DNA from 4 places in the Methylobacterium sp. CM6241 genome. Region 1 is predicted to be linked to each of the others. Evidence: riboswitches for the same ligand, from Rfam matches in the RefSeq annotation. Region 1 holds a riboswitch; each other region holds the start of a gene.

Region 1 (2,191 bases):
TGTTGGATAGCGTCATTCTGAAGCGATTAGCTCCGCTTAATGTTGCCGGATTGTATTGCATAGCACGGGGCGCCAGGGGGACCGCCCCTGGTGCTTTAGCAAGGTTGGCATCATCGCGACCGACCTCGCGCCGCTGGAAGACGGACAACAGGCTCTGATCGGACAGCTCGACTGCGAGCGCAGTGCTCCGCTGATGGCTGCAATGGACGAGTGCAATCGACGCTTCGGTCGTGGTGCTGTCGTCCCGGCACGGGCCGGCCTCAAGACGAAGCGGACGTGGTCGACGAAGTTCAAAATGCGCATCCCTCGCTACACAACGCAGGTCAGCGAACTCCCTAAGGCCCATGCGGTGATGTGAGAGCTTGGCGGCTCATCTGCCAAGAGGCTGCTGCCAACCCTTTGCTGATCCTCGGAACGTCTGCTTCGAGGCTGGTAAGGTGAGGACCGACGACTGGGCTGGGTGGAATGCGGTCCGACTGCTTTCGACCAGAAGACGTCCATAAGCGCTTATCGTGGAGGCCATCGAGCATCGGCCGATTGCGCCACTAGGCGCAGGCTGCATAACCTTTCACCCCCGATGGATCAGAGCCTCCGCACCTGAAAAGAGCGGACTGTCCCAATCCATCTGGCGACGGACAACGGTCCGGGACCAGACTGATGCAATGTTACAATGTTGCGAGAAAATGACGCCCCCTCGATTGACTATGCGGCGGCGCCCGGCGAATGTCTGACCGTCAAGGTTCCTGCGGGTCGTCGGCTCGCGGGCTAAGAGGGAATTCGGGGTGCTCGCAGGAGCGCTTCCGAAGCTGCCCCCGCAACTGTTAGCGGTGAGCCCTCACCGTCCATGGTCACTGGTGCGACGTACTGGGAAGGCCGAGGCGAGGGCGACGACCCGCGAGCCAGGAGACCTGCCTTGCACAACGATACGTCTCTCGGGCGGGGTGTCCCGGCGGAGCGCATGAGCGGGCTTGGCTACTGACGCAGCCGGTCCCGCGAGGGCACCCGCTCGGCCGTCGCTCGACAACCTTGAGCGCACCGGTGCCCCTTCGTCCCAACCTGGCGACCTCGAAGGTTGCGATCCTGACCCTGCCCGTTCCGGCCAAGCGTCGTCGGATGTCGAGGCGTCGAGGATCGCACTACGCGCTTGCCGCAATCCTTTCGGCGGGCGCGCCTGCACTGGAGGCCCGGGCGCAGGAGGCCGTCACGCTGGAGGAACTCTCCGTGGAGGCTACTGGCGGGAGCGCTCCAGTGGTCGCTGGTGCTGGCCCCTCCCCGGGGATAGGCCTGATCGGTCCGACCCCGGGCTACCGGGCCGACCGGGCGGTGAGCAGCACGAAGACCGACACGCCCCAGCGCGACGTGCCCCAGATCGTCACCGTTGCGCCGCGCGAGGTCATCACAGATCTCGCCGCCACCCGCGTCGACCGGGTCTTCAACTATACGCCCGGCGTCGCCCAGCAGAACAATTTTGGCGGCCTGACGGTGTTCAGCTACGCCATCCGTGGCACGACTACCTCGGAACTCTACCGTAACGGCTTCCCGATCAACCGAGGCTCGCCGCCGCCGCCCGACACCCAGAACGTCGAGCGCATCGAGGTGCTCAAGGGCCCCGGTGGCGGCCTGTTTGGGCGCAGTGACCCAGGTGGCCTCGTCAACTTCGTCACCAAACAGCCGACCGCTGAGCGCTTCGTCGAGATGGGCGGTCTCTGGGGTTCTTTCGAGCAGTTCCGCGACACGGTCGATGCCGGTGGCGCGCTCAACGAGGACGGCACGCTGCTCTACCGATTTAACTTTGCGGGCGGACGCCAGAACAGCTTTCGCGATTTTGTCGACAGCGACCGGCTCCTCGTCGCTCCCGTCGTGAGCTGGCAGGTCACGCCGGACACGAAAATCACCGTCGAGACCGAGTTCCTGCGCAATCGCGTCGTGGTCGACCGGGGTGTGATTGCGATCAACCGCCAACTCGGCTTCCTGCCGATTTCCCGCTTCCTCGGCGAGCCGGGGCAGAGCACGTATCAGAGCTCGGACACGATGCAGGTGCGGGTCGAGCATCGCTTCAACGCCGATTGGCAGATGCGCCTCGCCACCCACTTCAACACCGGCTCGCTGGTCGGGGAATCGGCGGAGGTCCGTGGCCTCGCCGCGGACAATCGCACCGTCCTGCGCGACCGGAACTTCCGCGATTACCGCT
Region 2 (2,191 bases), 2.0 Mb from region 1:
GCGGCGTGCCCCAGTAGCGCGCGGGCTCCTGGTAGCCGAGATCGTGGCTGAGGGTGACGGCGAGATCGGGGTTGAGCTGGAACAGCAGCGCGCCCGAGACCGCGAGGTTGCGGAAATCCCCGTTCGGGCTGGTCCAGCCGCCGTCGCGGTTTCCGCTGACATTGAGGCGGTAGGCCACCGCATCGCCGATGGGGCCGCCGAGATCGACGGCGAGGCGCGCGAGCCCGTCCGACCCGGTGGCGGCGCGGGCGGCATGGATCGGCGTGAAGCTCGGCTTCTTCGAGACCACGTTGACCACGCCGCCGATGGCGCCGTCGCCATAGAGCACGGAGGCCGGGCCGCGCAGCACCTCGATCCGCTCCACGTTCCAGGTGTCGAACGGGAAGGTCACCGTGCCGGCGCCCACGAACAGCCGCGTGCCGTCATAGAGCTGCTGGATCGAGTTCGGGCCGGCGAAGCCCCGGCTGGAGAAGGCACCGTTGCCGTTGCCCGGCGACGCGATGGTGGTGATGCCAGTGGCGTTCTGCGTCACCGCCTCGACCACCGTGTTCTGGCCCCGAATGCGCGCGGTCTCGCCGCTGATGACATCGATGCTGGCGGGCGTCTCCAGCGGCGTCAGGCCGAGGCGACTGGCGCTGCGGGAGGGGGTCGAGAGGTTGAGCCCGACAGGGTTCGCCCGCGTGAGGCCGACCCCGCTCCCCTCCACGGTGAGCTGGTCGAGGGTGACGCTATTCTGGCCGATGGAATCCTGGGCGCGGACCTCGCCCGCGAGCAAGGTCGAGCCGAGGAGTGACGCGAGGAAAGCGGTGGCGCGGGCCGGGGATATCCGCCCGGGGGCGCGGTGGATGACCTGTGTGGGCATGTTCGTTTGGGCAAACCGGAGTGATCGCTGGCCGAATGCCGCGCCCCTTCTGCTATATCGTATGTTATAACGTTACAATACGTCGAACCGGGCAAAATGCCTGCGCGGAGGACCAAACGGTCTCGCCGAGGGCAAGCTGTGGAGCGATTCTGTAACGGAAGGAACAGGGACGATCGGGCATCGCGGGCGAACGGCAGGCGCGGCTCAGCGCAGTGGCACGTCACCGCGAACGAAGCCGATCCCCACGCGAGCGCAGGTCCCGACACCCCACCAGGACACCCCGCCCGATGCGTTTCGCGTGTGACCACGACTGACGGCAGGTCTCCTGGCTCGCGGGTCGACGCCCTCTCATCGTCTTCCCAGAAGCCGGAGCCTCCAGTGACGTGTTGATGATGGGCTCGCCGCTTACAGTTGCGGGGGCAGCCGCGGCATCGGGCTCAAGACCCTCACCGCGTTCCCTTTTGATCCCCCGAAGGGGAACCGTCATCGTCAGGCTAGTCGAGGGCGAGAGACCGCGTCAACGACGTCACGGCAACAGCCCAAAAGAAAAGCCCCGGACCGTTCGATCCGGGGCCGATCTCATCGGATGCGTATCGCCTACCAGCGGTAGGTGACGGAGCCCGTCACGCGGCGGCCTTCGCCATAATTGCAGCCGACGAAATTGACCTGTTGCGAGCAGGTGCCGACATAGACGCGGTCCGTGATGTTGTTGGCCGCCACCTGGAAGCGCCAGTTCTCGTATGTGTAACGGAGCGATGCGTCGAAGAGGACGTAGTCCGGCACGCGGATGTTGTTCTGGGGATCGCCGAACGATTCCCCGATGTAGCGGACACCGCCGCCGATCCCGAGTCCGCGGAACATGCCGGTCTGGATCGTGTAATCCAGCCAGGTCGCTGCGGTGAAGTTCGGCACCTGGATCGGCCGCTTCCCAACCGCGCTGGGATTGCCGTCCGGCGCATTGTCCTTCGTCACTTCGGCCTGCAGGACCGTGAATGACGAGATGAGCTTCAGGCCGTCGAGGAGGTCCACGGTGGCCTCGCTCTCGAAGCCTTTCACCTCGACTTCGCCGTTCTGATAGAAGGCCTGCTGCAACGGGTCGCTGGGGTTAAAGAACAGGGCGTTGGTCTTCTTCGTGTTGAACACGGAGAAAAGAACCGAGGTGGCTTGGCCCGGCGGCTGGAACTTCACGCCGGCCTCGATGGTCTCGCCGATCTCGGGCTTGGCCGGGGTTATGTTGTAGGTGAGCGGCACCGCACCGATGCCGGGCACGACCGCGATCGTGCTGTTCTGGAGGAAGACCGGCAACACATTGAACGAGCGCGCGGCCGA
Region 3 (2,191 bases), 2.5 Mb from region 1:
GTGGTCTTGCCCTTGCCAGGGCCGGTATTGACGATGAGCAGGCCCTTCTCGATCGTCTTGGCCGCGACCTCGGCGTCCTGGACGGCCTTGCGCTTCTCCATCTTCTCACGGTGCCGTTCGGCCTCCGGGTCGCTCGTGTCTGAAACGCTCATGCGCTCGCTCCGGGTTGGGGTTTCACGATCATCGGCAGTCCCGCCACCATGAACACCACATGGTCGGCCCGCGCGGCGAGGCGCTGGTGCAGGCGCCCGGCCACGTCACGGAAGCGGCGCGCGAGCGCGTTGTCCGGCACGATGCCGAGACCGACCTCGTTGCCGACGAGCACCACCGGCCCCGGCGCGCGGCCGCAGGCCTCGATCAGGGCAGCGCTCGCCGCCTCGATATCGGCCTCGGACAGGATCAGGTTGGTCAGCCACAGGGTCAGGCAATCGACGAGCACCGGCCCTGTCGCCGCAGCGACGGCCTCGGCCAGGTCGATCGGCACGTCCCGGGTGATCCAATCCGCCGAGCGGCGCGACCGGTGAAGGGCGACGCGCTCCCGCATCTCGTCGTCCCAGGCCTGCGCGGTGGCGAGGTAGAGCCACGGCGCGGGGCAGGCTTCGATCAGGCGCTCCGCGTGCAGGCTCTTGCCCGAGCGCGCGCCACCGAGGACCAGTGTCATTCTTGGAGAAGGCTGCCGCATGGCTCCCTTTAGCGCGAAACCGCCCTGCCCCGTCAAAGCCGGTAAAACGCTTTGGCGGCGCGTTGTCAGCGGTCGCGCGAGCGCGTAGAAGCGAGGTTCGGACGGTGCCCCGGCGACGGGGTGAAAAGGGAATGCGGTGAGGGCTCGCGCCTGAAACCGCAGCTGCCCCCGCAACTGTGAGCGGAGACGGGCCTGCCATCGGCCACCGGAGCGATCCGGGAAGGCGGCAGGACCGGATGACCCGCGAGCCAGGAGACCTGCCTTCCGAAGGGGACATTGTCCTCCCGCTCTATCCTCGAACGCCGCCGGCGGGGCGGCCGGAGACCTGACACGATGACCACGAACACCCTCGTCCTCACCGGCACCCGCAGCAACGAGCGTCTCGGCGCGGTGCTCATGGCCGCTTTCCTCGGCCTCGGGCTCGTCTTCATGGCCGGCTTCGCCCCGGCGATGGCGCTGCACAACGCGGCCCACGATTTCCGGCACGCCCAGAATTTCCCCTGCCACTGACCGCCTCGCGCTCAGCCAGGACCTGATTTCATGATGATCCGACTCGTGTCGGCGGCCCTGGTCGCCGGCTTTCTGGCGGCTGTCGTCGCCACGGGCTTGCAGCTCGCCCTCACCTCGCCGCTGATCATCGCGGCCGAGCGTTACGAGAGCGGCGAAGCCACGGCGCCGGCCGCGCTATGGATGCCGCGCAGCGCCTCCCCGGCCTCCCTCATCGTGCCCGTCCATTCGGGCCACGACCATGGCGGCAAGGACCATGGCGGCAAGACGGACGGTGTCGAAGGCGGCGAGGTCGCTCCGGCCTGGCAGCCCGGCCCTGGCCTTCCCCGGATGGTCTTCACCGCCCTCGCGACCCTGGTCGGCGGCGTCGGCTACGCCCTGTTACTGGGCGCGGCTCTCATTGCCTGTGGGCGCGAGCCGAGCCCTGAAACCGGCCTGCGATTCGCCATCGCGGGGTTCCTCGCCGTGGCCCTCGCCCCGGCCCTCGGCCTGCCGCCGGAACTGCCCGGCATGGAGGCGGCCCCGCTCGCCGAACGCCAGTTCTGGTGGATCATGACCGCGGCCGCCACCGCCATGGGGCTCTACCTCATCGCGATCCGCCGCTCCTCCATCGCCATTGCTGGAGGGCTCGTGCTTCTCGTCGCGCCGCATCTAGCCGGAGCGCCGGAGACGAGCCACACCGCCTCCGCCCTTCCCCCGGGCTACGCGGCCCAATTCGCCGCTCGGTCGCTGGGCATCGCCTTCGTGTTCTGGGCGGTGATCGGCCTCGCCTTCGGCTGGGCCTGGAACAGCGTCGGGCGCAAGAGCCCGGCGACGTCGCATGCCTGACGAGGACATCCAGGCCGGCAGCCCGGTCGTACTCTACGTCTGCGCCACCTGTCGCACGGCCGGCGACACGTCCGAGCCCCGCGCCGGGGCCCGCCTCGTCTCGGCGCTGCGCGATGCGGTGACGGAAGCCGCCATCGAGGGCATCGCGGTCGAGAGCGTGGAGTGCCTGTCGGT
Region 4 (2,191 bases), 1.7 Mb from region 1:
TGGAATGGAAGCCCTCGCCGTAATTCACGAACAGTTCGGTCTCGGCCCAGGGGCCGAACACGACGCCGAGCTTGGGGCTGACGATGCCGTCCTGCGCATGGCCTGAGTTCAGCGGATTGTTCGATCTCACGCTCGCGTCGTAGGCGTCGGCGCGGAGGCCGACGCTGGTGCGCAGCCAGTCGGTCCAGCGCAGGCGGTTCTCGAAGTAGAGGGCGGCGCTGCCCTCCTGCACGCGGTCGTCGCGCACGGTGGAAAGCGAGGTGCGCGCCCGCGTGTTGAACAGTCCCACATGGATGTCGTCGAACCGCGCCTGCACGCCGATCTCGTTCTCCATGGGCAGGCCGAACAGCTCACCCTTGAACACCCGAGCGATCTCGCCGCCGGCGACGGTGCGGCTGTCGAGCTGGCGGAACTGGTCGCCGTTGACCGGGTCGTTGAGGAAATAGGTGAAGTTGTTGAACAGGTTGAGGTTCGAGCGGATGACGTAGGCGCTGGCGCGGGTGACGCCGCCGTCGTCCGACCGGCTCCAGCGGCCCGACAGGGAGAAGCGGCTCGCATTACCCCCATCGCTCGGGTCGAGAGTGCCGAAGCGGCCGATCACGCCTTCGGAAATGGCCCGCTGCGGAACCTGGTTCGTCGCCGTCCAGCGGTTGGAATAGGCCATGCCGGTGAGGGAGAACCCGTCGAGGGCAGTGCCCTGGCTGTAGCGGAGAACGCCGTTGAGCTTGCGGATGTCGTCCGGCACCACCCACGGGCCGTCATAGACCTGAGCCTCGCCAGCGGCGAGGAGCGTCCCCTCCCCGAGGGGTGCGGAGGCGATGGTGAGCGCCCGCTTGTAGCCGAAGCTCCCGATGGAGGTGAGCGCAAGAGGGCGGGGCACCGCGTCGATCGTGTCGATCCGCACCGATCCGGCGGAGGCGAAATCCCCGTCACGGGCGAAATACGGGCCCTTGTGGAACTCCACCGCGCCGACGAGTTCGGGAATGAGGAAGTTGATGTCGGCATAGCCCTGGCCGTGGCCATGGGTGCGCATGTTGGCCGGCATGCCGTCGATGGTGATGGCGATGTCCGTGCCGTGGTCGAGGTTGAAGCCGCGCAGGAAGTACTGGTTGGCTTTTCCCTCGCCGGAATGCTGCGTGACGATGAGGCCGGGCACGGCCTCCAGCACCTCGCCGGGGCGGGTCACCGGGCGATCGTTGAGGGCCCTGCCGGTGATGACGCCCGAACTCGACGTCAGCGCGGGAGCGGACAGGGCGCCGAACGCCTCGGCCCCGCCGGTTCCACCAGTGGCCCCACCGAGACCGGGACCGGCCGTTGCAGGGGGCGGGCGTATGTCGGCGGCCACGGAGAGTTCGTTGAGGGTCGCCTCGGCGGTGGTTGCCGTCCCGGACTGAGCAAGAACCGGCGAGGCGGATGCCAGAAATCCGAGGGCGAGGAGCGGAGGGACGAGACGGGCGGACACAGGCGGAGACCTCGGGCAACGGCAGTGGCACGTCACCGCGAACGAAGCCGATCCCTACGCGAGCGCAGGCCCCGACACCCCACCAGGACACCCCGCCCGATGCGTTTCGCGTGTGACCACGACTGACGGCAGGTCTCCTGGCTCGCGGGTCGACGCCCTCTCATCGTCTTCCCAGGCCCGAAGACCCAGTGACGTGTTGATGATGGGCTCGCCGCTTACAGTTGCGGGGGCAGCCGCGGCATCGGACGCAAGATCCTCACCGCGTTCCCTTTTGATCCCCCGAAGAGGAACCGTCAGTCTCAGGCTAGGTCGGCCGCGACGAGAGGGTCAATTGCGGGATGATCCCGCACCGATCATCGCCGCTGCCCTGTCGCATTGCAGCAACGTCCGGCGTCAATCCGGCAGAGCGTCGAGGTTCTTCGGCTCCTCGATGCGGCGGCCATTCTTCTCGGCCCGGAAGCGCTTGCCCATCTCGTAGGCCGATTTGCGCATGCGCATGATCCCGCCGAGCGGCCGGTGCGCGGCCAGCCCGTGCCAGGGGCTGAACGACAATCCGTCATCGACATAGGCGGCGCGGGCCTCGCTCCAGCTCGCCTGCGGCGCGGCGGTGAGGGTGGCAATGGTACGGTAGGGGCTCGCGGTCTCGGGCCAGATTACGGAGGCGTCCTCCACCGGCATGTCGTCGAGGTTCAGGCACAGCTGCGCCCGCAATTCCCAGGTGCCGCCGTG

Evidence for each region. A riboswitch is a leader RNA that binds a small molecule or an ion and turns the genes downstream of it on or off. The one in region 1 is predicted to bind cobalamin.
Region 2: it holds a riboswitch for cobalamin, as region 1 does, so the genes downstream of both, ACYQR9_RS05625 (TonB-dependent receptor) here and ACYQR9_RS20735 (TonB-dependent siderophore receptor) in region 1, are expected to answer to the same signal.
Region 3: it holds a riboswitch for cobalamin, as region 1 does, so the genes downstream of both, ACYQR9_RS08170 (CbtB domain-containing protein) here and ACYQR9_RS20735 (TonB-dependent siderophore receptor) in region 1, are expected to answer to the same signal.
Region 4: it holds a riboswitch for cobalamin, as region 1 does, so the genes downstream of both, ACYQR9_RS04400 (TonB-dependent receptor) here and ACYQR9_RS20735 (TonB-dependent siderophore receptor) in region 1, are expected to answer to the same signal.

Annotation. Positions count from the first base shown of each region.
Region 1 is NZ_CM139246.1:4,414,163-4,416,353, forward strand. It holds partial or broken gene ACYQR9_RS20730 (DUF4113 domain-containing protein) at 77-358, shown strand; cobalamin riboswitch at 721-930, shown strand; gene ACYQR9_RS20735 (TonB-dependent siderophore receptor) at 1,114-2,191, shown strand, end outside.
Region 2 is NZ_CM139246.1:1,212,744-1,214,934, reverse strand. It holds gene ACYQR9_RS05625 (TonB-dependent receptor) at 1-862, opposite strand, end outside; cobalamin riboswitch at 1,161-1,362, opposite strand; gene ACYQR9_RS05620 (TonB-dependent siderophore receptor) at 1,460-2,191, opposite strand, start outside.
Region 3 is NZ_CM139246.1:1,765,278-1,767,468, reverse strand. It holds gene cobO (cob(I)yrinic acid a,c-diamide adenosyltransferase) at 1-152, opposite strand, end outside; gene cobU (bifunctional adenosylcobinamide kinase/adenosylcobinamide-phosphate guanylyltransferase) at 149-661, opposite strand; cobalamin riboswitch at 768-961, shown strand; gene ACYQR9_RS08170 (CbtB domain-containing protein) at 1,016-1,192, shown strand; gene ACYQR9_RS08165 (CbtA family protein) at 1,223-2,017, shown strand; gene ACYQR9_RS08160 (DUF1636 family protein) at 2,010-2,191, shown strand, end outside.
Region 4 is NZ_CM139246.1:955,390-957,580, forward strand. It holds gene ACYQR9_RS04400 (TonB-dependent receptor) at 1-1,462, opposite strand, end outside; cobalamin riboswitch at 1,573-1,772, opposite strand; gene ACYQR9_RS04405 (catalase family protein) at 1,856-2,191, opposite strand, start outside.